Regions from separate parts of the Yokenella regensburgei genome, predicted to be linked through region 1. Evidence: riboswitches for the same ligand, from Rfam matches in the RefSeq annotation. Region 1 holds a riboswitch; the other holds the start of a gene.
The links. A riboswitch is a leader RNA that binds a small molecule or an ion and turns the genes downstream of it on or off. The one in region 1 is predicted to bind cobalamin.
Positions count from the first base shown of each region.

Region 1 (15,060 bases):
AACGCCGTTTTACCGGGCAGGAAGTCACCAATGGACAGATCCTGCTGTTTGGCCTGACCGGCGGGTTAATTCCCTGCCCCGCGGCCATTACCGTGCTGCTGATTTGTATTCAGCTGAAAGCCTTAACGCTTGGGGCCACGCTCGTCGTCTCGTTCAGTATTGGGCTTGCGTTAACGCTGGTTGCGGTCGGGGTCAGTGCCGCCATTGGCGTACGTCAGGTCGCAAAACGGTGGAATGGCTTTAACGCTATCGCCAAAAAGGCGCCGTATTTTTCCAGTGCGCTGATTGCCTGCGTCGGAGTCTATATGGGGATCCATGGCTATACGGGGTTGATGCACTAAAAGCGTTTATTGTTCCGGGGAACGACAATCATGTTCCCCCTGTACTTGCTGCATACAGCGGAAAAACTCAGCTTCCGTTTTGCATAACGGCAGACCTAACTGCCCGTGCAGTTTGACCAGCCAGGGCTGAGTGAGCCCGCACTCCTGAATCAGCGCCGTGCGCCCAAAAACGTCGCCCGGCGACCCTTTTGCCCGCACCTCTCCCTGACGCAGCACGTAAACGGTGTCACTGACTTCATAAATAAGATCGATATCATGGCTTGAGATAACCACATGATTTCCCTGGGCCACAATGCGCTTAATCACCTCGATCATCTGCGTGCGGCCGGCGGGATCAAGCCCCGCCGTGGGCTCATCCAGCAGAAGATACTTCGCCTGCAGCACCAGCGCACCGGCAATCGCTACCCGCTTTTTCTGTCCATGACTCAGGCACTGGATCGGTTGCTGGCGAAAATGCTGCGCATCAACCAGCGTGAGCGCATCGTCAACGCGGCGGGCAATCTCCGCTTCGGCCACCCCCAGGTTCCGCAAGCTAAAAGCAATATCGCTGTCGACGTCGGTATAAAAGATCTGCTGGTCAGGATCCTGAAAAACCGTCGCCACCTGTTGCCGCAGCGCCAGAAGCCCCCGTTTGCTGTAATCCAGTGGTTTGCCCTGCCACAGAACCGCGCCCTGCTGCGGGCGCAATAACCCACTCAAATTCATAAACAGCGTGGATTTTCCGCAGCCGTTGGCGCCCACCAGCCCGGTTACGGCCTGCGAGGTGAAATCCATCGTCACCCCCTTCAGAACCTGTGCATCCTGGTAGCGAAACCAAAGTTCGGTCGTGGCAAGCATAGTGCCTTCCCTTACAGGTGAAAATCACCCTGATACAATTTGACGTCGAGCGCTGCCGCCATCTGCTGATAGCGGATCAGTACACGGGTAAACAGCACTCCCACCAGCATCGCCAGAGAGCGATAGCCGTTTGGCAGGCTGCGGTAGCCAAAGCGCAGCGTCTGCGCGCGATGAATAGCCAGCGCTTCATCCAACAAAATAAAAATAAAACGCCAGGTCAGCAGAATCAGCTCGGTCAGAAGCCGTGGCACGCGTGCCCACTTAAGCAGCAAAATCAGCTGCGAAAATGGCAGATTCAGCACCAGCCAGAAGGTCGCCGCCAGCGCCGCCAGACTACGCCAGAAGGTCTGGCTGGCCATGCTAGATCCTGCTGAAGTGATCCCGAGCCAGTAATGCCCCAGCGGTAGCCCGAACATCATCGTTTGTGGGTCGCGGCTTATGCTCACGAGGATAGTCAGAACGCCAATCAGTAAAAAACTGAGCGGCAGCGCCATCCAGGTGCACCAGCGCCAGAACGAGATCCGCAGCAACCAGCAGGTCAGCGCCGCGGTGAAGGCCAGCAGGATCCCCTGCCCCAGCGGAGGCAGGGTAAAAGCCAGCACAATAAGCAGCAGCCAGAAGAAGAATTTGCGCTGCGGCGCAACATGAAACCAGCGGCTCTGATAGCTAAGTCGGTCAAGACCGGTCATCACGACGTTGTCTGCCTTTGCTGTAGCCCAGAATATAGAAAATCACCGCGGCCCCCAGCGATCCCTGCAGCGTAAACAGCAGGCTTTCAATTTCACCGCTGGCGGGTTCATACAGTGGCTGGAACCATGGTTCATAATGAGGAGCCACCACCTGAATCTGGTTTTCGGCTTCCCCGTCTGAACCACCAAATTCGCCACCGTGATCGACAAAGAATGGCACGATGACCAGCGCAATCACCATCGCGAGCAGTATCAGCGTCTTTTTCATCTTAATGTCCCTGTGCAGTAATCAACTGACGTTTGGTCAACTGGTCGTAAATCATCACGGTCAACAGCCCTTCCGCGATGGCTATCGGGATCTGCGTCAGACAGAAAATCCCCATAAACTTCACGATGGAGCCGGTGGCGCCGGACGCAGGGTCCGGAAAGGCGACCCCCAGCTGTACGGAAGTGACAAAATAGGTCACCAGGTCAGCCAGCATGGCACAGAGAAACACCCCGACATCGCGACGAATTCCCGCACGACAGGCCATTTTCCACACCAGATATCCAGCAATCGGGCCAATGACCGCCATCGACATTCCGTTCGCGCCCAGCGTAGTTAAGCCACCGTGCGCCAGCAGCAGCGCCTGAAACAGCAGCACGATAGCGCCGAGGATGGCCACCACCCCCGGGCCAAACAGAATCACCGCCAACCCAACGCCGGTCGGGTGTGAGCAGCTGCCGGTCACTGACGGGATCTTCAGCGCAGACAGGACAAAAATAAACGCCCCGCACAGCGCCAACAGGACTTTCTGGTGGTTGTCTTCCTGCACGATTCGGCGCAAACGCACCAGCCCGTACCACAGGCACGGTAAAAAGAGCAGCCACCACGCCAGTGCCCACATCGGGGGTAGGAACCCCTCCATAATGTGCATCGCAAACGCCTGTTCCGGGACGACTATCAGCAGTAGCGCTGCCGCCAGACCGCTGAATGACAGCTGCTTCAGCTGCTGTTCAAGTTTCATTCTGTATTCCCCCACTGTTTGTTAACCAGGATGGTCGAAAAATACGGTAACGTCTGCCGATCCTCGACATCATCCAGATGCCGCCAGCACTGCTCGCCGGGGAGCGTGGCTTCGGACATCATGAGTGCACAGTCCAGTAATCCGGCCTGTTTCAGTAATGCTTTCATTCGCGCAAAGCGACCATAGACCTTCATCAACACCAGGCTGTCGTGTTGTTTTAACGCCTGCTCTATTTCCGCTTCCGGAGCGGTACAGGAGATAACGGCCAACGACTGCTGCTCCATCGCCAGCGGCGTTTTTGCCCGTGCCGCAATAGCGGCAAACGACGTCACGCCAGGGACAATCTCCAGCCAGTCAACGCGGCCGATGCGCTGCAATAAGAACACCCAGGTGCTGAACAACATGGCATCCCCCAGGGTGATGAATCCAACCTGCTTCCCTGCCTTTACCTCGGCGGTTAACGCAGAGGCCACCTCGTCCCAGACGGCTTCTTTTTCAGCGCCATCGGCGCTCATCGGGAAGTGATAACTGCGGATCTGGGTTTGTGCGCCGACGTATTCACGAACAATCGATAACGCCAGGCTATCGCCACCTTTACGCCCCGCCGGGGCGTAAAGCACATCCAGCTGGCCCAGGAGGCGTGCGGCACGCACAGTGACCAGGTCGCTGGCTCCCGGGCCGGTGCTCAGCGCATAGAGTTTGCCGCTCATGCCGCGGCCTCCACGCTCATGTTCAGCGCGTGATGCAGATGGGCCACAAACATCGCCCGTACCGCCGGATTTTCCCCCAGCCCGTTAAGCCAGGGCGTCGCATGGATCCCGGCGGCGTTAAATAGCGTTTTCCATGAGTCAGCATCATCGGACGCCATGTCATTAATGGCATGGTCCCCGGCGACCAGCATCAGCGGCATGAGATGAACTGCGGTTATCCCCTCTTTGCCCAGGGCTGCAATCAGCGTTTCAACCTCCGGGTAGCTCTCTACCGCGCCAATCCGGGCCGGGAAGTTTTTCGTCATCATCATGTGATCAAGGCAGGCATAGGCGGCAAATGCGTGGTGGCTGGCACCATGCCCCATAAACACCACTTTTTCCGTTGCGCCAACGGATGGCATTTGTTGCTGTAAAGCCTGCATCAGCTGAGCGTAATCGTGATGCTGACTCAGCAGCGGTACCCCAATCGTCAGGCGGGAAAACTGCGGTTTCATACTCTGCACGTCGCGCACGATTTTTTCGTATTCGTCACCATTAATAATGTGCAACGACTGAACCGCGACATCCTGATAGCCCTGCTCGGCCAGCTTTTGCAGCGCCAGCAGCGGGGTGTCGACTTCAATGCCATCGCGCTGTTTCAGTTTGCGGATAATCATCCCGGAGGTGAACGCCCGAAACAGTTGCCGATCGGGACAGCTCGCCGCCAGCTCACGCTCGCAGGCCACAATGTTCTTCTCGCAGGTATCGTGATAGCTGGTGCCGAAACTAATCACCAGAAGTGCCTTCTTCATCTCTTACTCCTTAAGCAGCGACCAGCCAGCGTGCCAAACGTTGAGCAAAGGCAGCCTGACTTTCCAGTAACTCCTCTCCCGTCACCAGCGGCGTCGGGCGTGTTATCACAATGCAGGGAATACCAGCCTCCAGACAGGGCTGGACCTTCTCCAGATATCCTCCTTCTTTGCCGGAGGCTTTTGTTATCACAACGTCTGCCCGGCACTGGCGGTAAAACGCAGCGTTAAATTCAGCACTGAACGGGCCGCACAGGGCAAAGATCTGATCAACACCAAAACCAAGTGCCACGCACTGGGCTATCACCTCAGGAACCGGCAGCACGCGGGCCAGCAACGTTTTTTCCGCAAGCCCTGCACGCCAGCGCGCCAGCGCATTACTGCCCGTGGTCAGCAGTACCCTTTCACCGAGTTGCCGGGCGACCTCGCAGGCCGCCTCGAGACTCTGTACCCGGTAAAGCAGTGGATGATTCAGGGTCTCAGACGCTTCGGGGCGCTGATAACGGGTCAGCAAAACCCCGGTGGCTGCACAAGCCATCAGGATGTTACGGCTCACCACCTCTGCATACGGATGGGAAGCGTCAATCACCCAGCGGGTCGCGCTGGCTTTAAGCCAGTCAACCATCTGCGCCTGCTCCATGCGGCCGCAGCGCAGGTGGCCTTTAATACCGCTCGCCAGTTGCGCCCCCACCGATGTCGCTACCGACAGGGTGTAAGCCACCCCGGCCGCATCCAGCTGCTGGCACAGGGCACGAGCATCGCTGGTGCCGCCAATAACCAGCACCTCACCTGCGTTCACAGCAAGTAGCCTCGCGGTGTGATCATCAGCCCATCCTGCACATACGTCGCTTTGTTGCCGACAATTACCAGGCTTGTCATATCCACGGGTTCAAAATCCATCCCCCCCAGCGTGGTCAGCCATTTTTCCTGCTTTTTACGCCCGGCGGATTTCACGACGCCAACCGGGGTTTCCGCGCTTTTACTGGCACTGAGGAGTGAAAATGCACGCGCCAGATGACCTTCACGCACCCGGCTACGCGGGTTATAGAAACAGATAACGAAGTCCGCCTCGCCGGCGGCAATGATGCGTTTTTCGATAACTGGCCACGGGGTCAGCAGGTCACTCAGGCTGATGTGGCAGAAATCATGCATCAGCGGAGCACCAAGCAAAGATGCCGCGGCAATGCTGGCGGTCATACCGGGGATCAGGCGTACTTCCACATCCAGCTTCTGCTTGCTTACCAGCTCCAGCACCAGCCCCGCCATACCGTAAATACCGGCATCACCGCTGCTGATAAGCGCCACGTGATGTCCGGCCTGCGCCAGTTCAATCGCCGTCTGGCAGCGCTCAATCTCTTTGCACATGCCCGTCTTGATAACCTGTTTGTCGCCGGTAAACGCTTTCACCAGATGGGTGTAGGTTTTGTAGCCAACGATAATGTCTGCTGCCTGCAAGGCGTCGACGGCTTCCATGGTCATCATGGCCTGTGAGCCAGGACCGATTCCGATTACGGTTAACATCAGTGTGCAACTCCCAAAGTTATAGTGACGCCCTGTTCTCGCAGGGTTTCGCCTGCTATCTGCCCCTGGCTCAGCAGCCAGGCGGCCGGGCCCGAGACGCTCCCTGTTCCCACCGTATTGCGGACAAATGATGATGCCGGGAAGCGGTGTTCATGCTCCCGCAACGCCTCAGCAGAAAAGGTTTCAAACGGTACGTGAAGGCTGGCGGCGAGCTGAATTAACCCAGCCTCGTCTTGTTTCAGCGAGATGCTGCCTATCGCCTTTAGCGCCAGCGGATCGAATTGCTGGGCTTTTAGCTTTCGCGCCAGCAGCGCTGCCAGCAGCGGATACGGGGTACCACGGCGACAACCGATGCCCGCCACCACCCGTTGAGGCACTAATTTCCAGTGTGGTAACAGTAGTTCCGGAAGCTCATGACGTAGCGTGATGCACACCAGCGCCTCCAGGCGGGGAAGTTCATTGAGCTTTGCAACCGGGATAAACCCACGGCAGTCGCACTGGCTGACGGCTTCTGCCAGCTCATCATCACACCACAGGCCAACGCGCTGGCGGCTGACCAGCATCTGGTTAACGGCTTTCACCGCTGAACGAAAGCCGTGCATCCGGGCGTCCAACTGGAACGCAAGCGTGTCCAGCGCGGCCATGTCGTTAACGTCGGTGGCGGTTGTAATTACCGGCTCCGCGCCCAGCATCCCGGCCAGAGCACGGGTCAGCGCGTTCGCGCCCCCTGCGTGTCCGGCAAGCAGGCTGATAACGTATTGCCCGCGTTCATCGATCACCACCACGGCGGGATCGCTCAGCTTATCGCTGAGCAACGGAGCCAGTACGCGTACCGCAATGCCCGTTGCGCCGATAAAAATCAGCGCCGGGTAACGGGTAAAGGCTTCCCGCATCGCCGTGGCAAATCCCCCCTCAAGCGGCATAAAGCCATCTTCGAGCAGTGAGTCGCTGGTAAAGCAGGTTAACGGCATCATCGCCGCCAGACGCTTCGCCAGGCGGACGCCGCCGGGTGTCAGGCAAAAAAGTGCAGCAGGCTCAGGCTTTACGGTATTCATGGCTGAAGTCCGCCGCGTAGAGTTTTGAGTAGTGGTACTCTTTGCCGAGAAAATCACCGACCAGTATCAGCGCGGTTTTGCGGATCCCCGCATCGCGCACTCTATCGGCGATATCCGCAAGCGTGCCGCGCACGGTCTGGCTCTCCGCCCAGGTGGCTTTATAAACCACCGCTACCGGTGTCGTCGCCGGATAGCCCCCTTCAATAAGCCGTTCCGCCACCCGGTTGATGCGCTGGACTGAAAGATAGATAGCCATTGAGGTGCGATGGCGGGCAAACGACTCCAGCTGTTCGCGCTCCGGTACCGGGGTACGTCCTTCAAGACGAGTGATAATCAGGCTCTGGGAAACTTCAGGAACGGTGTACTCAACGCCAAGCTGCGCCGCCGCGCCGAGAAAGGCGCTGACGCCCGGCACCACCTGCCACGCAATGCCGCGTTTGGTCAGTTCTTCTCCCTGTTCGCGCACGGACCCGTAGAGTGAAACATCCCCCGTCTGCAGACGAACAACGGTTTTCCCGGCCTTTACGCCGGCTTCCATCAGATTGAGGATCTGCTCCAGATGCAGCTCTGCGCTATCGTGACACTCCGCGTCTGGCGGGCAATACTCCAGCAGTTCGGTGTTTATCAGCGAACCGGCGTAAATCACCACCTGCGCCTGCTGCAACAACCGATACCCTTTAAGAGTAATCAGCTCGCGGTCACCAGGCCCGGCGCCGACAAACCACACGCAGCGGGATTCAAAGGTCTCAGACATCGTGCTCTTCCTTCTGGCAGGCAATAACGTAAACGGGATTATTCGGTTTGAAGTAGTGGCCGCTGCCGAGTGGGACCCGCGTTGATATCTGCATTTGCTGACACTCCAGCGCCTTAATGCCGCTCTGCTGCAAATGGGCCAGCGCGGTATTCAGGTTTTCCAGCAAGATAAACGTCATCACCAGACGGCCGCCGGGATGCAACTGCTGCAGGGCCCAGTTGATGAGCGCGGTGAGATGCCCTCCGCTCCCTCCCAGGAATATCGCATCGGCTTTATCCGCCACGGCCAGCGGCGCCACGCCGGATACAATGTCGATGTTGTGGCAGGAAAAATGCTGGCGGTTCTCGTTAAGTAACCGCAGGGCCGCCGGGTTCCGCTCGATGGCCGTCACCTGTAGCGACGGAAACTGCAGCGCCGCCTCAATCGACACGCTCCCGGTGCCCGCACCGACATCAATCAGGTGGCGAGCGCGGGGCAGTTCAAGCCAGGCAAGCGCCAGCGCGCGCACGGCTTCTTTGGTCATCGGCACCGCCTCGCCGCGCAGAAAAAGCTCATCGTTCATCGAGGATCACCACCGCGTTCATTGCATATTCGTTATGGACTTCACTGACGGGGAGCCAGTGGATCGCTTCGTTTTCCATCGCCAGGTTTTCGCCAATGACCATCCAGCGATACCCTTTTCCCCGCGCGATCAGCTGGGCGGCAATTTCCCGTGGGCCACACAGCCCGTCGGTGACCATCGCCACTTTGTGATGGCGCGCCAGCTCGTCAAAACAGACGCGGCGGCCATGGCTGCTGGTCAGCCACATTTCGTTCATATCAATTCCAGCCTGTGCGCACAGATACTGGACGGCGCTGATCCCCGGAATAATGCGTACGTGCTCCGCACCGAAGTGCGCCACCAGCCGCGTGCCGATGCCGTAAAACAGCGGATCGCCGGAAGCCATAACCACCACGCGACGCTCCTGGCGTGCCGCAATCCAGCCGAGCAGCTCCGGAATATTGGCGCCAAGCGTAAAAGACTCCCCACCAAACGCCGGAAACTGCTGCAAATGGCGCGCTCCGCCCGCCAGCGCATCCGCGTGATCTATCGCCTCACGCGCGGCGGGGGTCATCAGGTGCAACCCTGAAGGTCCCATTCCCACGACCGTTAACATCGCAACGCCTGAGCAATCAGCTCTACCGGGCGGTTACTGCCCAGCACCTGGTTGTCAAAAGAGAACATGATGGCGTCACAAACTGGCGGGTTTTTAGTGAAGCGCAGCATCTGCAGGACTCGCTGGCAGATCCGTTTAGCAAGATGAGAGTAAATATGCTGGAAACCGAAGGCCTCGATATGCTCCATGGCGGCTTCGGTAGTATCGCATTCGCTTATCAGAGCCAGCAGCGCTCGCGGCGCCCCCTGCAGGGCCAGATGGGCCACCAGGGTTTCCATACGGGCATCGGCAATGTGGCTATGGGTGTGGAAAACACCCGCCGCAATTTTGATGAGTTTTCCGGGGTGGCCCACCAGGACAATATGCTGAAAACCCAGGCGTACCGCTTCTTCAATCATGTAGCCGACAAAGTTGCTCATGGTGACCACGATATCGCCATCAATAGCCAGCTGTTCACGCACGAAGCGCTCACCGTGGTTTCCCGGCACCAGCACCACGCGCTCAAGCCCGGCGGCGCGTTTTATTTCCAGCTCCAGCGAGAGCGAGCGCTTCCAGCTATCTTCCGACATCGGGGTCACGATGCCGGTGGTGCCGATAATCGAAATCCCCCCCAGAATGCCGAGACGTGCGTTGTAGGTTTTCTGCGCCCGCGCTTCGCCTTCCGGGGCAAAAATGTGCACTTCAGCACCGCGCGCCGGACCAATCACCTCACGCACGGCCGCCTCGATGGTCTGCCGGGGAGTACGGTTAATCGCCGCACTGCCAACGGGTAGCCCCGCGCCTTTACGCGTGACCGTTCCCACCCCTTCGCCGCCCGACAGCACGATCGCCCCGCTGCTGTTGAGCGTTACGCGAGCGAAAATCAGCATGCCGTGCGTGGCATCGACATCATCGCCGCCGTCCTTACGAATGGCGGCCACCGCCTGCTCTCCCTCAATATGCGGCGACTCAACGTTCAGGCACAGCGTAACGCCGGAGGGCGTTACAATCGAAATCTGCCGGATAACATGCTGGCGCAGCACCATCAGCGCGGCGACTTTGGCCGCCGCCGTCGCGCAAGAGCCCGTGGTGTAGCCTTTGCGCAGCGCTTTGCCGTTATGCCATACCGGGGCATCGAAGGGCTGTTCGCTCATCGCGCCCCCTGCAGGGAATAAAGGATGGCGTTCACGATCGCTGCCGCTACGTTACTCCCCCCTTTGCGCCCCATTGCCGCGATGGCGGGCAACCGGCTGCGGGTCAGGGCCTCTTTTGATTCAGCGGCCCCCACAAAGCCGACCGGAACCCCCACTACGCCGCTGACGGCGACATCGTGTTCCAGCAGGCGAAACAGCGCCGTTGGCGCATTACCAAAAACAAAGATCTTCTCGCCCTTTTCCTCCACGGCAATATCCACCGCCGCCATCGAGCGGGTGATCCCCTGCGCTTTAGCCTGCGCCATCACCCGCGGATCGCTGATAAAACAGCGGCACTCGCCGCCGAAGCGGGCAAGCAACGTTTTATTGATGCCGGAAAGTGCCATGGTGGTATCGGTGTAGATGACCGACGGGCGGCTGAGCGCGGCGGTGAGTTGCGCGAGCACGTCATCAGAAAACCAGAGAATATCGAGCCAGTCGAAGTCAGCGGTGGTGTGAATAACGCGCTTAATAATCGCCTCGTGCAACGGACTGGCAAACTGAAAATCCGGACGCGTTTCACTGATTATCTCGCCAATGATGTCAAAGCTTTTGGCTTCAATGGCCTGGGGCTGCTTGATGTATTGCATAGTCTGTTATCCTCAGTCGGCGCCAACCAGAAGCCAGCGCACGATAATGAACAGCACCAGCGCCAGCGTTGAAGCAACCCACATCAGTCGAATCGTCCGCGAGATATCGTCTACCGCAATCGCTCGCTGGGCGTCACCGATCCACGGTTTTTCTACCCGCTCACCAAAGTAGTCATTCGGACCACCCAACCGAATGCCCAACGCCCCCGCGACGGTCGCCTCCGCCCAGGCACAGTTGGGGCTACTGTGGTTGTAGCGATCGCGCCAGCCGATACGCAGCGCACGGGAGTAATCGTGACGGCAAATCCATGCCGCTGCGCTCAGTAATAACCAGCTCAGCCGCGCCGGGAGATAGTTCGCCACATCATCCAGACGTGCGCTAACCATACCGATGGCCCGGTATTTTTCATGCTTGTAGCCCACCATGGAGTCGAGGGTGTTGACCGCTTTATAGGCCATTGCCAGCGGGGCCCCGCCGAGCAGAAGAAAGAACAACGGCGCAATGATGCCGTCAACGGTATTCTCGGCAACGGTCTCCACCACCGCCCGGTTGATCTGTTCCGGTTGCAGCTGCGACGTATCGCGGCCCACGATCCACGAGAGTTTTTCGCGGCTTGCGCTAAGGGCTCCGGCCCGCAAAGGCCGCTCCACGTCCCGTGCCGCGTTGGCCAGAGAACGCCCGGCAAGCACGGTGAAGATAATCCACACCTCTACCAGCCAGCCCAGCCAGGGATGAATCGCCTGCGCCAACGCCAGCACGCCCCAGGTAACGCTCCACGTCCCCCCGACCACCACCAGCCACATCACCCCACCGCCCACGCGCAGCGCGGCATCGCTATGGCAATAACGGCGAATCACTCGCTGCATCACGTTGATAAGATTGCCAATCCAGCGCACCGGATGCGGCCAGTGATGCGGGTCACCAATGAAGATGTCGAGCAGCCAGGCGATACACCACGCCAGTATCGTCATTGCGCCTCCCTTGCCGCCAGCAGCCAGCGTTCAAGCATCAGGGGACGCTGGGCAAAATGAAGGTGCAAATAGCTGGCAAAGGCGCTTCCCACCTGCCACCCTCCCAACCACTCCTGCTGCGTTACGCCATCCCGTACCTTGCGACACGCCAGTACGGCCGGTGTCTCAGGGGTAAAATCTGAGTAATGAAATTCGTGTCCGCGAAGGGTTTCTCCGGTATCCGCCAGCAGCGTGGCCCGGCACGCCTGCGCTTCACAGTAGCCAAAACGAGTCAGGCGCTGGCCCATTTTGCTGTGGCCGGGGATAAGATTAGCCATCCGGTGAACGTTACCGTCCGCATCCTCAAGCGTGGTTCCGAGATACATCAACCCGCCGCATTCGGCGTAAATTGCCACACCGCGCTGATGGGCCCTGCGCAGGCTGCTGAGCATGGATGCGTTAGCCGCAAGCTTACCGGCATGCAGCTCAGGGTAGCCGCCTCCCAGCCAGACCATCTGGCACTCGGGCAAATGAGAGTCATGTAGCGGGCTGAAGCGGACAACCTCAACGCCGGTGCGCTCAAGCAGGCTAATGTTATCGGGATAATAGAAGTTGAACGCCTCGTCATCCGCCAGCGCAAGCGTCAGGCCGTGACCGGCGTCTTCTGCCGGGCGTTCAGGCCAGCCCCCCTGAGGTAACGCCGTTATCTCGCAGCACGCCAGCAGCGAGTCGATATCCAGCGTTTGAGTGAGCACTGCGGCAAAATCTCGCCAGGGCTGCTGGTTCACCACGGACTCACGGGCGGTCACCAGCCCCAGATGTCTTTCCGGTAAGGCAATGCCACTAACATGGGGGACGTAACCAAAGACAGGTACGGCGCAATAGTGCTCAATAGCCGTTTTCAGCAGCTGGTAATGGGATTCACTGTTGACGCGATTAACTATCACACCCGCGACTGGCACCGCGGGGTCGAAGTGCTGAAAACCCATGACCGTTGCGGCAATGGAGGTGGAAACGGCTTTTCCGTCGACCAGCAGGATAACCGGGCAGCCAAGTTGCTTCGCCATGGCCGCCGTGCTGCAGTCATTCGGATCGGTACCGCAGCCGTCGTACAGCCCCATCACCCCCTCAATAACCGCGATATCCGCATCCTGCATCTGCTCGCAGAACAAAGCATTCAGCACCGGTTCAGGGAGCATGAAGCTATCGAGATTTCGGGAAGTCACGCCGCAGACTGCTGAATGCCAGCCGGTATCGAGGTAATCCGGCCCCACTTTGTAGGGCTGTACGCGTAACCCACGCTGTTGCAATAAGCTTAACAAGCCAAGCGTTACTGTGGTTTTCCCACAGCCACTTCCTGTCCCTGCCAGCACAAACGCGTACTGCTTTGCCGCCATGACCCCGATCCTGTTCAGGGTGGTAGGGGTGTAGAGATACACGAAACCCGTCGTAAGGCTTTATGCATCAGAGCAACCCACTTCCCACCGAAGTTGTTGGTAGTTACCGACAGGCAGGTCTTCTGGCTTAGCGTCATCCTCACCCGCCCTTCCCAATCTCGCGATCAGTGGTATCTACGGGGTCGTCAGCATCACAGCAGCGGGGGCTGCGGGGGATTTACACCCCCTTCCCTGACACAATTGTGTGAACCTGTTGGCTTACATCTGCGAGAAATGGGCTTTCTCACAGGCACTATTACACATAACTGATACGACAATCGACTCGTATAAGAAAATACTTAGCAAACATCATGTCGCGCTGATTAAATTCGCCACGATGGTAATGAATACAATTAGGCACAACCCGGCGCTTTATCACAAAAAATAACAATGGCATTTCATTTTGCGATAAAAACAATATTTCTTGCGCTATGACAATTTATTGCCAACTATTCACTAACGTATTTTTTTGACAACAACCATCGATATCAAATTAAATAATTTCAGAAACATTCCCAATATATCAAGTTTACGATAAGCACCAATAAAAGATATTCAGACTCAGTATTATGGATCCGCACATTGCGAAAAATCATGGTAATAGCACTATCCCCATGACACTATTCCGCGGAAGATTTCTGAGCATAAAGGTGAAAACGTGGCTGTTGCGCAGTGCCCTGCATCGTGCGGAGAATTAATCCAGGGCTGGATTCTGGACAGTGAAAAACTGATCTCCTGCCCGATCGACTGGTATAGCACCGTGGAAGTCCGTTCGGGGGCCCCTCTTGCCGATGAGCGCCCCCTCTCACGTGCCATGATAAACCAGGTCCTGGCGCTGTTTCATTACCCGGTGAAAATGAGCCAGAGCCTGCGCTTAGAGATCCACTCCACTATTCCGATTGCCAAAGGCATGGCCAGTAGCACTGCCGACATCGCCGCCACCGCCGTTGCCACCGCGCATCATCTGGGGCATACCCTCGATGAAGCTACGCTGGCGAAGCTTTGCGTTGCGCTGGAGCCCACCGACAGCACCATTTTTCGCCGGCTCACGCTTTTCGACCATAATGATGCCTCAACGCAAGAGGCTTGCGCAGCGCAGCCCAAAATCGACGTATTAGTGCTTGAGAGCCCGGAAACGTTGCGCACAGAAGATTATCATCGCACGCCGCGGCGCGCCGGACTGCTTGCCGGTGCCCCGATGCTGAAACAGGCGTGGGAAAAAGTACGTCTGGCCTGCGCTTCTCATGACCCCATTCTTCTGGGGGAAGCCGCCACGCTAAGCGCCATCGCCAGCCAGCCGTTATTACCAAAACCGCATTTTTCCACCCTGCTGGATGTGGCTGAGGCGTGCGATTTATACGGTATTAACGTGGCACATAGCGGCAGCGTGGTGGGGTTATTACTGGACCGCCGCAAGCATGACGTTGAGCAGGTGCGCTGGCACCTCGGGAAAAAACACCTCACTGCACACTGGCCTGAGCAGCACCTGTTAACCATGGTTGAAGGTGGGGTGACCTTACTCTGACGGCAAAAAAGGTCAGCCTTCCTGCAATACGTCGGTTAAGGCATTGATGAGCTTTTTGTTTTGCTCTTCGGTACGTACCGCGACCCGATAACAGGAACCATCAAGGCCGGGAAAGTTTGCGCAGTGACGGATAAGAATATGGTGCTGCAATAGCGCCTGCTGCAGGTTAAGGTTGTGCCGAAGACATCTGAAAAAGATGAAATTCACCGCACTTTTCCACACCACCAGCGATGGGAAACCGTCCAGTCTCCGCCACAGTTCATCCCGCTGGCGGGCGATGTACTCATGGCTGGCCTGTATGTAACGTTCATCAGTAAGTAAATGCTGACCAACCAGAGCGGACAACGCGTTGATGGTCCACGGCTCACGGGTGTTTTTCATCAACGTAATGAGCTCGGTATGCCCACTCAAAAGATACCCTAAACGCAGGCCCGGAATGGCGAAGAACTTCGTAAGCGATCGCAGTAAATACAGGTATCGCGACGTCTTTAAGCGCGCAGCAAGCCCTGAACCTGAGGGGAGAAAAT
Region 1 covers NZ_RBIZ01000007.1:175,536-190,595, reverse strand. Annotated here, with positions in the region: gene C7387_RS20965 (nickel/cobalt efflux protein RcnA) at 1-341, shown strand, start outside; gene C7387_RS20960 (energy-coupling factor ABC transporter ATP-binding protein) at 348-1,178, opposite strand; gene C7387_RS20955 (energy-coupling factor ABC transporter transmembrane protein) at 1,190-1,867, opposite strand; gene C7387_RS20950 (energy-coupling factor ABC transporter substrate-binding protein) at 1,854-2,135, opposite strand; gene cbiM (cobalt ECF transporter S component CbiM) at 2,137-2,874, opposite strand; gene C7387_RS20940 (cobalt-factor II C(20)-methyltransferase) at 2,871-3,584, opposite strand; gene cbiK (sirohydrochlorin cobaltochelatase) at 3,581-4,375, opposite strand; gene C7387_RS20930 (cobalt-precorrin-6A reductase) at 4,386-5,171, opposite strand; gene C7387_RS20925 (precorrin-3B C(17)-methyltransferase) at 5,168-5,893, opposite strand; gene cbiG (cobalt-precorrin 5A hydrolase) at 5,893-6,948, opposite strand; gene C7387_RS20915 (cobalt-precorrin-4 methyltransferase) at 6,929-7,702, opposite strand; gene C7387_RS20910 (decarboxylating cobalt-precorrin-6B (C(15))-methyltransferase) at 7,695-8,264, opposite strand; gene C7387_RS20905 (cobalt-precorrin-7 (C(5))-methyltransferase) at 8,254-8,859, opposite strand; gene cbiD (cobalt-precorrin-5B (C(1))-methyltransferase CbiD) at 8,853-9,992, opposite strand; gene C7387_RS20895 (cobalt-precorrin-8 methylmutase) at 9,989-10,621, opposite strand; gene cbiB (adenosylcobinamide-phosphate synthase CbiB) at 10,634-11,593, opposite strand; gene C7387_RS20885 (cobyrinic acid a,c-diamide synthase CobB) at 11,590-12,969, opposite strand; cobalamin riboswitch at 13,065-13,238, opposite strand; gene C7387_RS20880 (GHMP family kinase ATP-binding protein) at 13,667-14,533, shown strand; gene cobD (threonine-phosphate decarboxylase CobD) at 14,546-15,060, opposite strand, start outside.

Region 2 (15,060 bases), on a different contig from region 1:
AGCAATCCTTCTTCCATCGTCCGGCTGGCAAAAAAGCTGAAGTTCAACGGCTGGCTGGAGATGGTTTACTTCATCAAATTCAATATCACGATGCCAAAGCTCGACGTCACCAACGACGTTGAGTTTATGAATATTCAGCCCGCAGAACGGCTGATGCCGCTCCTGAACGGATTACAGCATCAGCGCATTCTCATCCACGGCAGCGGCTTTTCGCAGCTGATCGCGCAGTATATTTATAATAAGTTCCTGGTGATTGGCGTAAATGCCAGCCTGGCGCTGTGGCCCGACTATGAAATTCTTGAACAGAAAACCGCGACAACATTCGACGCTATCTGGCTGGTGTCTAAATCCGGGCGCAGCAGCTCGGCGCTGAACTGGGTGAAGGCGATTGAAGGTAAAGATATCGACCTGATTTGCCTTACCGGCGACTACCAGAGCCCGCTGGCGCAGGCGGCAGATATGTCTTTTATCATCCATGATCCGCAGAAGTATGACGACGATATCTACTGGAGCAACCCGTTCTTTGGCTACTGCATTCTCGGTTTTGAGCACCTGCTGAAGCTGTGGTTTAAGCAGGTTTCACCGGGGGCACCGGCTGATGCCCCCGCCAGATTTAGCGCCATTCCTGACCGTGGCGATCGCTGAGGTACGCCGTCACCAGCGTTTGCGCCAGTGACCAGGAGCCGACCAGCGGGTGCGCCATCAGGGCGCGTACCGCCAGCGCGCGATCGCGGTTGAGGATCGCCGTCACCGCCAGCCGCTCGTACTCTTTTACGCAGGAAATCATGTTCTTCTGCGCCACCGGTACCTGCTTCGGTGTGACCGGCTTCAGTCCCGATTTGCTGAGATCGCAGCTGATTTCAATCACGTCATCCGGTTGCAGGAAATCGAGCGTGCCGTTGTTCGAGAGTGACACCACAATTCGCTTGCTGGTGTCGCTGTTGACCGCCTCGAGGATATCGAGCGCCACGCCCGCATAGCCGCCGGTATCGGGCTCTTCGATAAACTGCTGCAGGGTCAGCGGCGCGCGGGTGTTGAACTTCTCCTGCTGCGATTCGCTCTGCATGTAGCTGTTTTCACGACGCAGGTAGTGCTTCATCCAGATATCGAACGCCTGCTCCGGATGAGCTTTCACGTCTACACTGGCAAGCTCCTGGCGCATGTCGCGGTTGATACGTGCAATCTGCTCACCGCGGGTTTCCGGCGCGTCCTGAATCGCTTTCAGCGCCACTTCCCGGTAGTAGTAGTAATAGAGATATTCGTTGAGCAGCTGCTTGTCGCACAACTGAACCAGCTCCGGCGAGAAGTACTGCATCGCGGTGTGGCGATACAGCGCCGGGTCGTTGATAAGCCGCTCGGTAACGTCTTCCCCCTTTACCGTGAAGTGGGTAAACCATGAGAAATGGTTCAGGCCGTAGCACTCTACCTTCAGGTCGCGTTCATCGCAGTGCAGAATGGCCGGAAGCTCGCGGATAAGCTCCGACGGCGCATCGCAGATACCGTACACCCGGCGCTGAAAACCGGATTTAATAATCGCTTCAGTGACCAGCCCCGACGGATTTGTGAAGTTAAAGAGGATCGCATCCGGCGCGGCGTGGGCTTCAATCAGCTGGCAATAGTTAAGGATGGCCGGAATGGAGCGCATCGCCATCGCGAAGCCGCCCGCACCGGTGGTCTCCTGCCCGAGGGTGTTGTGTTCTAGAGCAATGCGCTCGTCACGGATGCGGCTCTCATCACCGCCCACGCGCAGGGTGGTGATAACGAAATTGGCGTCCTTGATGGCCGCCACCGGATCGGTCATCAGCGAAAAATGAATATCCGGGCGGATGGTGTTAAACACGTAGCGTGCAATTTCGCCGAAGGTCGCCAGGTTATCTTCGGCGCTGTCGAGAAAGACCACCTCCTGTAAACCAATACGATGCGCATTATAAGCCAGTGATTTTGCCAGGAATGCGGAGCGGACGCCGCCGCCCCCGATTACGGTTAATTTCATGATTTCTCCCAATCAATTATTGGCAAGCCAGGTGTCCACATGTGAACGCACTTGCCCAACTCTGACGCCATAGACCACTTGTATTTCATTGCGGTTGCGCACCACGCCGTTGGCACCGGTGCTTTTTAATAGAACGTCGTCGATAAGCGTCATGTCATGGATAGCGACGCGTAAACGGGTGAAGCAGTTATCGACGGAAATAATATTCGCTTTGCCGCCAAGGCCTTTAATAATGTCGTCAATGGCGGAATGATTACTCTGGGCATGCTGTTTTATTTTCTGGCGATAATCTTCTTTGTTATAAAGTTTGACGCCATCGTCATCTTCCCGGCCTGGTGTTTTCAGATTCAGCTTCACGACCAGCGTGCGGAAAATAACGTAGTACACCGCAAACTGCCCGATACCAATCACCACATACATCGGCCAGCGGGTTAATGAAGCCGGCAGCGGCAGGTTATAAATTAAGAACTCAATGAGTCCTGATGCTCCCCACGGGCGCACGGTAAAGATGTCGCAAATCGCCTGAGAAGCGGCGGTGAGCGTGGCGTGAATAACCCACAGCAGCGGAGAGACAAACAGGAAGGTGAACTCAATAGGCTCGGTAATGCCGGTCAGCATCGAGGTAATAATCGCGGGCAGCAGGATCGCTTTCGCCAGCACCTTTTTCTCCGGCTTCGCGGTGTGATAGAAGGCCAGCGAAGCCCCGGCGAGGCCGAAGATGGTGGTCATTCCCTGCTGTGAGAAGCGCAGGGCGTCGTTCATGACCGGCGTCAGGTCCGGGTGGCGCATATAGGCGAGGAAAATTGCCTGGGTGCCGGAGACGGTTTGACCGTCCACGCTCAAGGTGCCGCCGATTTGCGTCAGCTGGAACGGCGACCAGACGAAGTGGTGCAGGCCGGTCGGGATGAGGAATTTTTCAAAGAAGCCGTATACAAACACCCCCGCCACGCCCGCATTCTTCATAAAGCCGGTGAGTGCACTGATGCCGTGGGTCATAAACGGCCAGATCCAGGTGAAGGCGATGGCGTAGAAGATAATCACCGGGGTCATGGCAATCAGGGTCAGCTTGGCGCCGCCGTACATCGAGAGCGCACCGGGCAGTTCCACCGCGGTGACCTTATTGTGTACCCAGGCGATGGTGCAGCCGAGAATAATCCCGAGAAACACCCCCATATCCACCACCACAAAACCTAACAGCTGGGTCTGGCCGGTACCGTAATATTCACCGTTAATTTTTTCAGCAATGCCGTGGGTATATTCGAGCCAGGAGTGGTTGGCGCCGAGGAACATAATAAAACACATTACCGCGACCAGCGCGACTTCGGTTTTTTTATCCTTTGCCAGCCCATAGCTGATACCGACACAGAATAATAATCCTAAATTACCGAATAATGGCCAGAACGTATCACCTAATAACTGGCCGAGATGATGTAAAAAACTGGTTTCAGGAATTAAAGTAGGGTTAGTTAATACAGAACTTAAGGCAAGAATTAAACCGATGACAGGCAAGAACAAGACTGCGCCGATCATTGCTCTGGAGAATCGTTGCATATTCTCCAGGATACGTTGACGTATTCCAGACATAGTGGTTATTCCTGATTATTGTAGGGTGTTTTTAATTATTTGAATGCACTTCCAATAAAGGTGTTATAGCAAGTCCTTAATCGCGGCGGAACCCGTTGCGGGAAATAGGTACAAACAGCCACAAAATGTGCACAGGTTTCGTGATAAGGCCCGCATAAACGCGGGCCTGGGTGGGATTATGGGGTGGGCGTTGTCGCTGGGGCTGCAACCGGGGCCGTGGTGACCACGCCGTTGTGCATCGTCTGGCTTACCTGCTGCTGGCTGGCGTTAACCGCTTTCATCTGGCCGTTCACCGTCGGTTTTAACGGTTGGCTGTCCTGCACGCTGCCGCTGGCGGTGAGCTGGATATTACCGTCGCCGGAAATCGGCAGCGCGGGCCAGCCCCAGGCCTGCAACACGTTAAGTGGTATACCGCGACCGTTGAGGCTGACGTTGACCTGGCGCTGCGGTAACTGTGATACCGCCGCGGTGGCTTCGAGCAGCCCTTTTTCCGTAAACGCGCTGAGTTCGCTGATATTGACCGTTGACGCATTGGCGGCGAGGGTCAGCGACGGACGACGCACGTCGACGCGGTTAAAGGTGGCGGCGGAACCGTTCAGCGTGGCGCTGCCGCTCCACACGCCCCACTGATGGTCTTTTATCAGCTGCAGGTTGGCGCCGTAGCCGTCGAGGGAGGTGATTTGCCACGGGAACGCCGGGTCGATATCGATAATCAGGTTGCGGTTAGCGCCAAACTTTTTCAGCGTCAGGCTGTTAAGCCACGCTGGCATTGGCGTCATCCACAGAGTCTTCCAGTTCTTCGGCAGGGTGTATTCGAGCCCGGCCACGGCGAGATCGTCGAGCGCCAGCGCGCTGTCGCTTCGGCTCCAGGTACCGGAGGTGCGCACCATCCCGCCTTCCCAGCGGGAGGTAAACTGGCGAAGCATGACGCCCTGTGGTGAGAGCTCAGCGTTCACAATCGGGTCGAGAAGGTGCAGCGAGCCCCAGATGGCTTCGCTGGCGTTCATTGAGATTTTACCGTCCTCGCTTTGCCAGCTGCCCTTGCTGAGGGTCAGGTTGCGCAAACTCAGGTCGAGATCGGCGACCGCCCAGTCCGGCCCCTGCAGGCTGGCGTCGGTGACCTCGAGGCGACCGATCTGCAGCGATGGCACGGTGGTGAGCGGGGCGAAAAAGTCGGCTATCGATTTGTCGCTCTGCAGACGGATGTCGTCGAGGCGCAGGGTGTCTATCACCCAACTGCCGTCGGCGTTGCGCCGGGCGGTGCCGGTGAGCGAGCCGCGGGCCATGTCGGCACCGAGCGTGCTGAGGGTGACCACGTCGTTATCGAGCGTGCCCTGAATCAGCACGTTGCTGGCCGGCACGCCGTTGAGGGTCATCGATCCGGCGCTCATTTCAATCGTGGCTTTTTTGCCTAATACGTTACCCGCCTCCGGCTGCCACGGGCTCACGCCGCCGCTCACGCGCTGGGCACTGAGCGACCATGCCGTCAGCGGGCTGTTAAATGCCATGTTGCTGAGCCGCAGATGGTCGGCCTCAAAGGGCAGCGGTGCGGTAGCCGGAGAGAGATTGAGGGTGCCGTCCTGCAGCAAAATGGTGTCGGCATGCAACGGATCGGTAAGCTGACGACTGCCAAGGCCGATATCCACCGTCCTCGCAACCAGAGTGGCCGGTTTGCTGTCGCGCCCGAAGGTGACGTTTTTCAGCAGGATATGTGAGGGCGAGGAGAAGCGATGATCCATCGCCTCGAAGGTCAACTGATAGCCCGTGTTATCACTCACCCAGGCGCTGACCTGGCGTGCACCCCAGCGGGTTTGCAGCAGGAAATAAGCGATAAGAATGACCACCAGCAGGGCGATGAGTAACCAGAGAATGAGCTTTCCGAGAAATTTCATGGTCTTCCATCCTGTGAGGGCACATAAGGCAGTTATGCACGATTTATGTGCAATCCTCAAGGAAGGAATGATGAAAAACAGTGTCACGGCGGTGGGGAGAACCACCGCCGTGCGGGGATTACTCCTTCTCTGGGGGGAAGACCAGATTCAGAACAATCGCGGTGATACCGCCGGCAGCAATGCCGGAGGAGAGCAGGTTTTTCAGCCAGTCCGGGGCGAACTGCAGGATCTGCGGCTGCTGAGAGACGCCGAGGCCAACCGCCAGGGAGAGGGCGATAATCAGGATCGCGCGGCGGTTCAGCGGCTCGCGGGAAACGATACGCACGCCGGAGGCCGCGATGGTACCGAACATCACCAGCGTCGCACCGCCGAGTACCGGCTCAGGAATGTGCTGGACGAAACCACTCACCGCCGGGAACAGGCCGAGCAGAATAAGCATCAGCGCTACCACAAAACCCACATAGCGGCTGGCAACGCCGGTAAGCTGAATAACGCCGTTGTTCTGCCCAAAGCAGGAGTTCGGGAAGGTGTTGAACACTGCCGAAACGCAGGAGTTCAGGCCGTTCGCCAGCACGCCGCCCTTCAGACGCTTCATGTACAGTGGGCCGGAAACCGGCTGCTCAGAGACGTCGGAAGTCGCGGTGATATCGCCGATCGTTTCCAGCGAGGTGATCATGAACACCAACATCAGCGGCAGCAGCAGGTTCCAGTCGATGCCCAGGCCGTAGTACAGCGGCGTCGGAATAGTCATGAGGCTGCCGTTGGTCGGTGCGGTGTTGGCGGGCAGCATGTCCATCAGCCAGGCGGCCAGATAACCCGCCGCCATAGCGATAACCAGCGAGGCGATGCGCAGATACGGGTTGCGCTGACGGTTAAGAATGATGATAAGAGCGAGAACGATACCGGCCAGCAGCAGGTTCTTCGGTGCGCCAAAGGTGTTATCGCTCATTGCGGCATAGCCACCGCCGATGGAGGTTAAACCAACCTGAATCAGCGACAGCCCGATAATCATCACCACCACGCCGGAAACCAGCGGGGTGATGACGCGGCGCGCCAGGTGCAGCACACGGGACAGCGCCATCTCGGTAAAGCTTGCCAGCATCAGGGTGCCAAACAGCGCTGCCATCATCGTCGGTACGTCGGCACCGCCGGTTTTTAGCGCCGTACCGCCCATGATAAGCGGCGCCACGAAGTTAAAGCTGGTGCCCTGAATCGACAGCAGACCAGAGCCTACCGGGCCCCAGGCTTTGATCTGGATGATGGAAGCCACCCCGGAGGCGAACAGCGACATGCTGATGATGTGTTGAGTATCTTCCGCCGGTAATCCCAGCGCCTGGCAGATGAGCAGCGCAGGCGTGATGACCGCCACAAACATCGCCAGCAGGTGCTGAAACGCGGCGAACAGGGTTTGAGGCAAGGGCGGACGATCTTCAAGGCGATAGATGAGTTCGCTGTTGTGAGTCTGCGCAACCGGTTGCGCACGTTCAGACTCGAGGGTGTTGACTGACATCTGAGGCATTCCCGTGGTGGAACAATTTGGAAGTGGGGGATTTTATCTGACTGCCAGGTAAAAGCAAACGTTTGCCACTGTGTAGACCAATAATTTACGCAACAGCCCGGGCAGCGGATTTTTATTTATCTGCTGCAAGTTTGGTCGCAAATTCGATGAGAGCTAGTACATTTTTTCTGTCGTTTTAGGCTGTTTTTTGATTAAAATCCGGCTCCTGATTTCTCATGAAGAGACGTAATCGGCACAGGAATAATGAAATCGCGTGTGAATGGATCATGCGCTAATAAGGAGCTTTCTATGTTTCACCTCGACACCTTATCGACGCTCGTCGCGGCCACGTTAGTGCTGCTTTTGGGGCGCAAACTGGTCCATACCGTCCCCCTTTTCAAAAAATACACTATCCCTGAACCCGTCGCGGGCGGGCTGTTAACCGCACTGGCGCTGCTGGTGCTCAAAAAAAGCATGGGTATCGAAATTGATTTCGATATGAGCCTGAAAGACCCGCTGATGCTGGCCTTCTTCGCCACCATTGGTCTGAACGCCAACCTGGCGAGCCTGCGCTCTGGCGGCAAAGTGCTGGGCACGTTCCTGATTGTGGTGGTCGGTTTGCTGCTGATGCAAAACGCCATTGGTATCGGGATGGCGAAAATCCTTGGCCTGGATCCGCTGATGGGCCTGCTCGCGGGCTCTATCACCCTCTCCGGCGGTCACGGCACCGGGGCGGCATGGAGCAAGCTCTTTAGCGAACGCTACGGCTTTGCCAATGCCACCGAAGTGGCGATGGCCTGCGCCACCTTTGGTCTGGTGCTGGGCGGCCTGATTGGCGGCCCGGTGGCGCGCTATCTGGTGAAACACTCTTCCACACCGAACGGTACGCCGGATGACCAGGAAGTGCCGACGGCGTTCGAAAAGCCGGACGTTGGTCGCATGATCACCTCGCTGGTACTGATTGAAACCATCGCGCTTATCGCCATCTGTCTGACGGTCGGTAAAGTGGTGGCGCAACTGCTGCTGGGCACCGCCTTCGAACTGCCGACGTTCGTCTGCGTGCTGTTTATTGGCGTGATCCTGAGTAACGGCCTGGCGCTGATTGGTTTTTATCGTGTCTTTGAGCGTGCGGTGTCGGTGTTGGGCAACGTGTCGCTGTCGTTGTTCCTCGCCATGGCGCTGATGAGCCTGAAGCTGTGGGAACTTGCTTCGCTGGCGCTGCCGATGCTGATTATCCTCGCGGTACAGACCGTGGCGATGGCGCTGTATGCCATCTTCGTGACCTGGCGAATGATGGGTAAAAACTACGATGCGGCGGTGCTGGCGGCCGGACACTGCGGCTTTGGCCTCGGCGCAACGCCAACGGCGATTGCCAACATGCAGGCGATTACCGAGCGTTTTGGCCCATCGCATATGGCCTTCCTGGTGGTACCGATGGTGGGTGCGTTCTTCATCGATATCGTCAACGCGCTGGTGATTAAGCTGTATCTGATGTTGCCAATGTTTGGCTGATAAAGAAAAAGCCCCGTAAATACGGGGCTTTTTTGTCGGATGCACTACGCTTATCCGCTTTCTTAGTCGTGATCTTCCCACGCCAGTGAACGTTTCACTGCTTTTTTCCAGCCGCTGTAAAGCACGTTACGCTCGGTAGTTTCAATGCCCGGGCGGAATTCACGCTCAATCACCGCTTTCTCCTGCAGCTCGTCCAGATTCTGCCAGAAGCCCACCGCCAGGCCAGCGAGATACGCTGCACCCAACGCGGTCACTTCACGCACTTCCGGACGCTCAACGCGAGCACCGAGAATATCGGCCTGGAACTGCATCAGGAAGTTGTTGGCTACCGCACCGCCGTCAACGCGCAGGGCGTGCAGACGAATGCCGGAGTCTGCCTGCATCGCTTCCAGAACGTCACGAGTCTGGTAGGCAATGGATTCAAGCGTCGCGCGGATGATGTGGTTAGAGTTTACGCCGCGAGTCAGGCCGAAGATGGCGCCACGAGCATACGGGTCCCAGTATGGTGCGCCCAGGCCGGTAAAGGCTGGCACAACGTACACGCCGTTGGTGTTCTTCACTTTGGTCGCAAAGTACTCGGAGTCGAACGCATCGCTGATGAGTTTCATTTCATCGCGCAGCCACTGGATGGAGGCACCCGCCATGAACACCGCACCTTCCAGCGCGTAGTTCACTTCGCCGGTCGGGCCGCAGGCGATGGTGGTCAGCAGGCCGTTCTCAGATTTCACCGCTTTCTCACCGGTGTTCATCAGCATAAAGCAGCCGGTACCATAGGTATTCTTCGCCATCCCTTCTTTCACGCACAGCTGGCCAAACAGCGCCGCCTGCTGGTCACCAGCGATGCCGGAGATAGGAATACGCGTGCCGCCTTTACCACCGATGTTGGTCTGGCCGTACACTTCGGAAGACTTGCGCACTTCCGGCAGCATGGCGCGCGGGATGTCCAGCGCGTCGAGCATTTTGTCATCCCAGTCCAGGTCGTGGATGTTGAACAGCATGGTACGGGAGGCGTTGGTGTAGTCGGTGACGTGTACGCGGCCCTGGGTCATCTTCCAGATAAGCCAGGTGTCCACGGTACCGAACAGCAGTTCGCCGCGTTTTGCACGCTCGCGGGAGCCTTCAACGTGGTCGAGGATCCACTTCACTTTGGTTCCGGAGAAGTACGGATCCACCACCAGGCCGGTCGCCTTGCGGATGTACTCTTCCATGCCGTCACGCTTGAGCTGCTCGCAGATGTCTGCGGTACGGCGACACTGCCAGACGATGGCGTTATAAATCGGTTTACCGGTTTCACGATCCCAGACGATGGTGGTTTCACGCTGGTTGGTGATGCCGATAGCGGCGATTTCGTCGGAGTTGATGTCCGCTTTTGCCAGCACTTCGACCAGCGTTGAGCTCTGGGATGCCCAGATTTCCATCGGGTCGTGTTCAACCCAGCCTGGCTTAGGATAAATTTGTTCGAATTCGCGCTGTGAAACGCTGACGATGTTGGCATCGTGATCCATCACGACGGCGCGGGAGCTGGTTGTACCCTGGTCGAGCGCAACGATATATTTTTTATCGGTCATAGTGTGTATCCCGTAGTCAGATTACAGCGAAGCATTTTGCTGCGATGAAGTTGATTTGGCTGCATCTTTTTCTTCAACCTCACAAACATCGCACGGCAAATGGCGGCCAATGAATTTGCGATAGCAGAACGCACCCAGTGCAGCACCGACGATCGGCGCAAATACGGGTACCAGGAAGTAAGGAATGTCTCGGCCACCGGTGAAGGCGACCTTGCCCCATCCTGCCAGCCAGGCAAACATTTTTGGTCCAAAATCACGCGCCGGGTTCATCGCGAATCCGGTCAGCGGCCCCATGGAGGCACCAATCACGGCAATCAGTAAACCAATCAGCAGCGGTGCCAGCGGTCCACGCGGTACGCCGTTGCCATCATCGGTCAGTGCCAGAATCAGACCCATCAGGATAGCCGTAATGACCATTTCTACCGCGAAGGCCTGCACAAAATTGATATGTGGGTTAGGGTAAGTGGAGAAAATACCGGCAAGCTCGAGGCTTTCGACGCTGCCGCGCACCATATTGTGCGTTTGTTCGAAGTTGTAGAAAAGATTGTAGTAAAGCCCGTAAACCAACGCCGCTGCGCAAAAGGCGCCGGCAACTTGAGAAATAATGAAAGGAACAACTTTACGCCCGTCAAAGCACGCAAACAGCCACAGTGCAATAGTAACTGCCGGGTTGAGATGAGCGCCGGAAACCCCTGCAGTCAGGTAGATGGCCATCGCCACGCCCAGACCCCAGATGATGCTGATTTCCCACTGCCCGAAGCTGGCGCCTGCTACTTTAAGCGCCGCAACACACCCAACGCCGAAAAATATCAACAAGCCGGTACCAAGAAACTCTGCGATGCACTGGCCTTTTAAGGTTGATGTCTGGCTCATAATCGGATCCTGAAGACGTAGTGAGGATTATTGTGTTCATGGAGGTCAAAGACGACCATGATGCCATGTAGGCATGGTGTTAATTTATCGTTAACGAGCAAAAACGAGAAATATCGAAATCAAAATGTGTGTACTACGTCATAAAATGAGCGTTTTCGCGCCATGGAGCACGTTTTTGAGATGTTCCTGAAAGTGTGAGCTGAATCATTTCATTAACGATTAAATTAACAATTTAGGGGTATATGCCGCTAATGCTCCAGGTCTAGACTGAAAATGCTCGCTATCCGCAATCTGCGCGGCTTGTCGCTGGACAGCAGCGCCGGGGCTTCATACAATCGGGGCCTATAGTAGTGCGCTTATATTTTCGTTAAGGCGTCGCCGGGGTTCCGGGACGAGATCAACGCCTTGCACGTTCAGGAGAGGTATGACGATGTCATTAGAAGTGTTTGAGAAACTGGAAGCAAAAGTACAGCAGGCGATTGATACCATCACTCTGTTGCAGATGGAAATCGAAGAGCTGAAAGAAAAGAATAACTCGCTGGCGCAGGAAGTGCAGTCTGCTCAGCACGGTCGTGAAGACCTGGAGCGCGAAAACGGCCAGCTGCGTGAACAGCAGCAGGGCTGGCAGGATCGCCTGCAGGCGTTACTGGGCCGTATGGAAGAAGTGTAAGACGCGGGCCCTCGCAGCACGGAGGGCCGCCGTTGTTTTACTGACGTTCCAGCAGGACGCCACACTCCATATGATGGGTGTAGGGGAACTGATCGAACAGCGCCAGGCGTGTGACTTTGTGCGTCTGGCCTAATGTCTCCAGATTCTTGCACAGCGTTTCCGGATTACAGGAAATGTACAGAATCCGCGGGTATGCCTGCACCATCTTTTCTGTCTCGGCATCGAGACCGCTACGCGGTGGATCAACGAAAATCGTTTCGCACTGGTAGCTCTTCAAATCAATCCCTTCCAGACGGTTGAATTCGCGTACGCCGTTCATCGCCTGTGTAAACTCTTCCGCCGACATACGAATAATCTGCACGTTATCAATGTGGTTAGCGGCAATGTTGTACTGCGCCGAAGCCACTGACGGTTTGGCGATTTCCGTTGCCAGTACGCGGTTGAAGTTACGCGCCAGCGCCAGCGAGAAGTTACCGTTGCCGCAATACAGCTCCAGCAGATCGCCGGTAGCGTTTTTGGTGGTATCGAGCGCCCACTCAAGCATCTGCACGTTCATCGCGGCGTTCGGCTGGGTGAAGCTGTTCTCTACCTGACGGTAGATCATTTCGCGCCCGCCCACCGGTAAACGCTCATCAATGTAGTCCTGATCGAGCATGATTTTCGTTTTGGTTGCCCGGCCAATCAGATGCACGTTGAGGTTTTGCGCACGCAGTGCATCGCGCAGGGCTTCTGCTTCCTGACGCCACTCGTCGTCCAGCTTTTTATGGTACAGCAGCGACACCACCGCCTGATTGCTCATGGTCGTCAGGTAGTCAATCTGGAACAGCTTATGACGCAGGGTGCGGTTGTTGCGCACGCCCTCAAGAATGGCGGTCATGAGCTGGTTAATCAGCTCGCTGGCTGCCGGGAAACTGTCGACGCGAATGCGCGATTTGGTCTCGCTATCGAAAATAATGTGGTACAGGTCGTCGCCGTCGTGCCATACCCGGAACTCGGCGCGCATGCGGTAGTGACTGACCGGTGAACGATACACTTCCGGAACCGGCGCATTAAACGGCGCCATCATTTTTTGCAGACGCACGACTTTCTCGGCCAGCTGCGCTTCATATTGTTCGGTAGGAAGGTGTTCGGGGGTCATGATGCATCCTGAATAATAAAAGTACGCGGCGATTGTAGGGATTGTGCCGGGGATGTCCAGACATAATGGTTAACAGCAGTCTGGACTTCTATATGTCGCTAATTGTAGCATTATGTTTCCGGTCTCCTGTGAGTGAAAAGGGAATCCAGTGCAAATCTGGAGCTGACGCGCAGCGGTAAAGACGGTGGGATGAGTGCCAGGTAGCAGACACTGCTTAATAAAGCGGGAAGTCATCATCCTTTATTCTCGATATCACGAGATCACCCCTCAGCCCGAAGACCTGCCGGAATTACGTCGCATCAGGTTTCCTCATCGCGTGCTATAGATGAAACCCGCGGCATCCTTCTTATTTACTGGATGCTTTTTATAATGATTAAAAAAGCTTCGCTGTTGACGGCATTGTCCGCCACGGCATTTTCTGGCTGGGCGCAGGACAGTGCCCCTGACACCATGGTCGTTACCGCCAACCGTTTTCAGCAGCCGGTCAACACCGTGCTGGCCCCCACCAATATCGTGACAAAAGAAGACATTGAGCGCTGGCAGTCAAAAACGGTGCTGGATGTGATGCGTCGCCTGCCGGGTGTTGATGTGGCGCAAAACGGCGGAATGGGTCAGAGCTCTTCTCTGTTTGTTCGTGGTACCGAAGCCCGCCATGTGCTGGTGCTGGTGGATGGCGTGCCGATGGCGCGCCCGGGTATTTCGAACAACTCCGATATCGATCAGATCCCGGTGTCGCTGGTACAGCGTATCGAATACATCCGCGGCCCACGCTCTGCGGTGTACGGTTCCGGTGCGATTGGTGGCGTGGTGAACATCATCACCATGACAGACTCCGCGCGTTCGCAAATTAACGCCGGGATGGGGACCAACGGCTATCAGACCTATGATGGTACCTTCAATCAGCGTTTTGGCGATACGGTAGTCACCGCTGCAGGGGCGTACCAGACCACCAAAGGGTTTAACGTTCAGCCGAATTCAACCTACCCAGGTGACAGCGATCGCGATGGCTATCGCAATAAGCTGCTGTGGGGCGGCGTACAGCACAAGTTCAACGACAATCTTTCCGGTTTCTTCCGTGGCTATGGTTATTCTTCTAACGCCGATTATGACCAGGGTAACTGGGGCTACGACGGTGGGAACGATGAACATCAGAACTACAGCCAGTCGTGGGATACCGGAATGCACTTTAACTCCGGCATCTACTCTTCTCAGCTGGTGGCTAACTATCAGCGCAGCAAAGACTACAACTACAGCAGCCAGACCGGGCGTTATGCCTCAGGCTCCAGCCTCGACGATATTGAGCAGCGTTATATCCAGTGGGGGAATAACGTTGAAGTAGGCCATGGTGCAATAAGCGGCGGCGTTGACTGGAAGCAGGAGAAGCTGCGCTCCACCGGCACGACCAGCACCGATGTCTATAAACGTGATACCACCGGCCTGTACCTGACCGGGCAACAGCAGATTGATACGGTGACGCTGGAGGCCTCTGGTCGTGAAGATCACGATGAGCAGTTTGGCTGGCATGGTACCTGGCAGACGGCGGCAGGCTGGGAGTTTATCGACGGCTACCGGACCACGCTTTCTTACGGTACGGGGTTCCTTGCCCCTTCTCTGGGACAGCAGTACGGTGCGGATCGCTTCGGTATCTCCTCAAACCCGAATCTGAAACCGGAAGAATCAAAACAGTGGGAAGCCGGGCTTGAAGGCCTGACCGGGCCGGTTGACTGGCGCCTGTCTGCTTACCATTACGATATTCAGAACCTCATCGACTACAACAATAACGCCTACTACAACGTGAAGTCGGCCACCATCAAGGGTATGGAGTGGACGGGTAATGTCACTACCGGCCCGGTGGATCACCATTTGACGCTGCAATATGTTGATCCGCGTGACGATGAAACCAATAAAACGTTATATCGCCGCGCCAAGCAGCAGGTGAAGTATGAGCTGACGGGGCAGATTTACGATCTCGGCTGGGATGTGGTCTATCAGTACATCGGTCAACGTTATGATTATGACTACGATAACTCTCGTGAGGTCAAATTGGGTGGTGTGAGCCTGTGGGATATCGGATTGTCGTATCCGGTCACCTCACATCTGACAGTTCGTGGTAAAATAGCTAACCTGTTCGATAAAGATTACGAGACAGTTTATGGCTATCAAACTGCAGGACGAGAATACACCTTGTCTGGCAGCTACACCTTCTAATCCACGTCCCACCGTACTGGTCTTTGATTCCGGTGTCGGTGGGTTGTCGGTTTATGATGAGATCCGGCACCTGATGCCGGATCTCCATTATGTTTATGCTTTCGATAACGTCGCCTTTCCTTAT
Region 2 covers NZ_RBIZ01000008.1:89,471-104,530, forward strand. Annotated here, with positions in the region: gene C7387_RS21935 (MurR/RpiR family transcriptional regulator) at 1-645, shown strand, start outside; gene C7387_RS21940 (family 4 glycosyl hydrolase) at 614-1,993, opposite strand; gene C7387_RS21945 (PTS transporter subunit EIIC) at 2,006-3,577, opposite strand; gene C7387_RS21950 (AsmA family protein) at 3,754-5,469, opposite strand; gene C7387_RS21955 (nucleobase:cation symporter-2 family protein) at 5,588-6,979, opposite strand; gene gltS (sodium/glutamate symporter) at 7,277-8,479, shown strand; gene glpK (glycerol kinase GlpK) at 8,542-10,047, opposite strand; gene C7387_RS21970 (MIP/aquaporin family protein) at 10,069-10,920, opposite strand; gene zapB (septal ring assembly protein ZapB) at 11,345-11,590, shown strand; gene trmA (tRNA (uridine(54)-C5)-methyltransferase TrmA) at 11,628-12,728, opposite strand; cobalamin riboswitch at 12,831-13,030, shown strand; gene btuB (TonB-dependent vitamin B12 receptor BtuB) at 13,098-14,936, shown strand; gene murI (glutamate racemase) at 14,881-15,060, shown strand, end outside.
Region 2: it holds a riboswitch for cobalamin, as region 1 does, so the genes downstream of both, btuB (TonB-dependent vitamin B12 receptor BtuB) here and C7387_RS20885 (cobyrinic acid a,c-diamide synthase CobB) in region 1, are expected to answer to the same signal.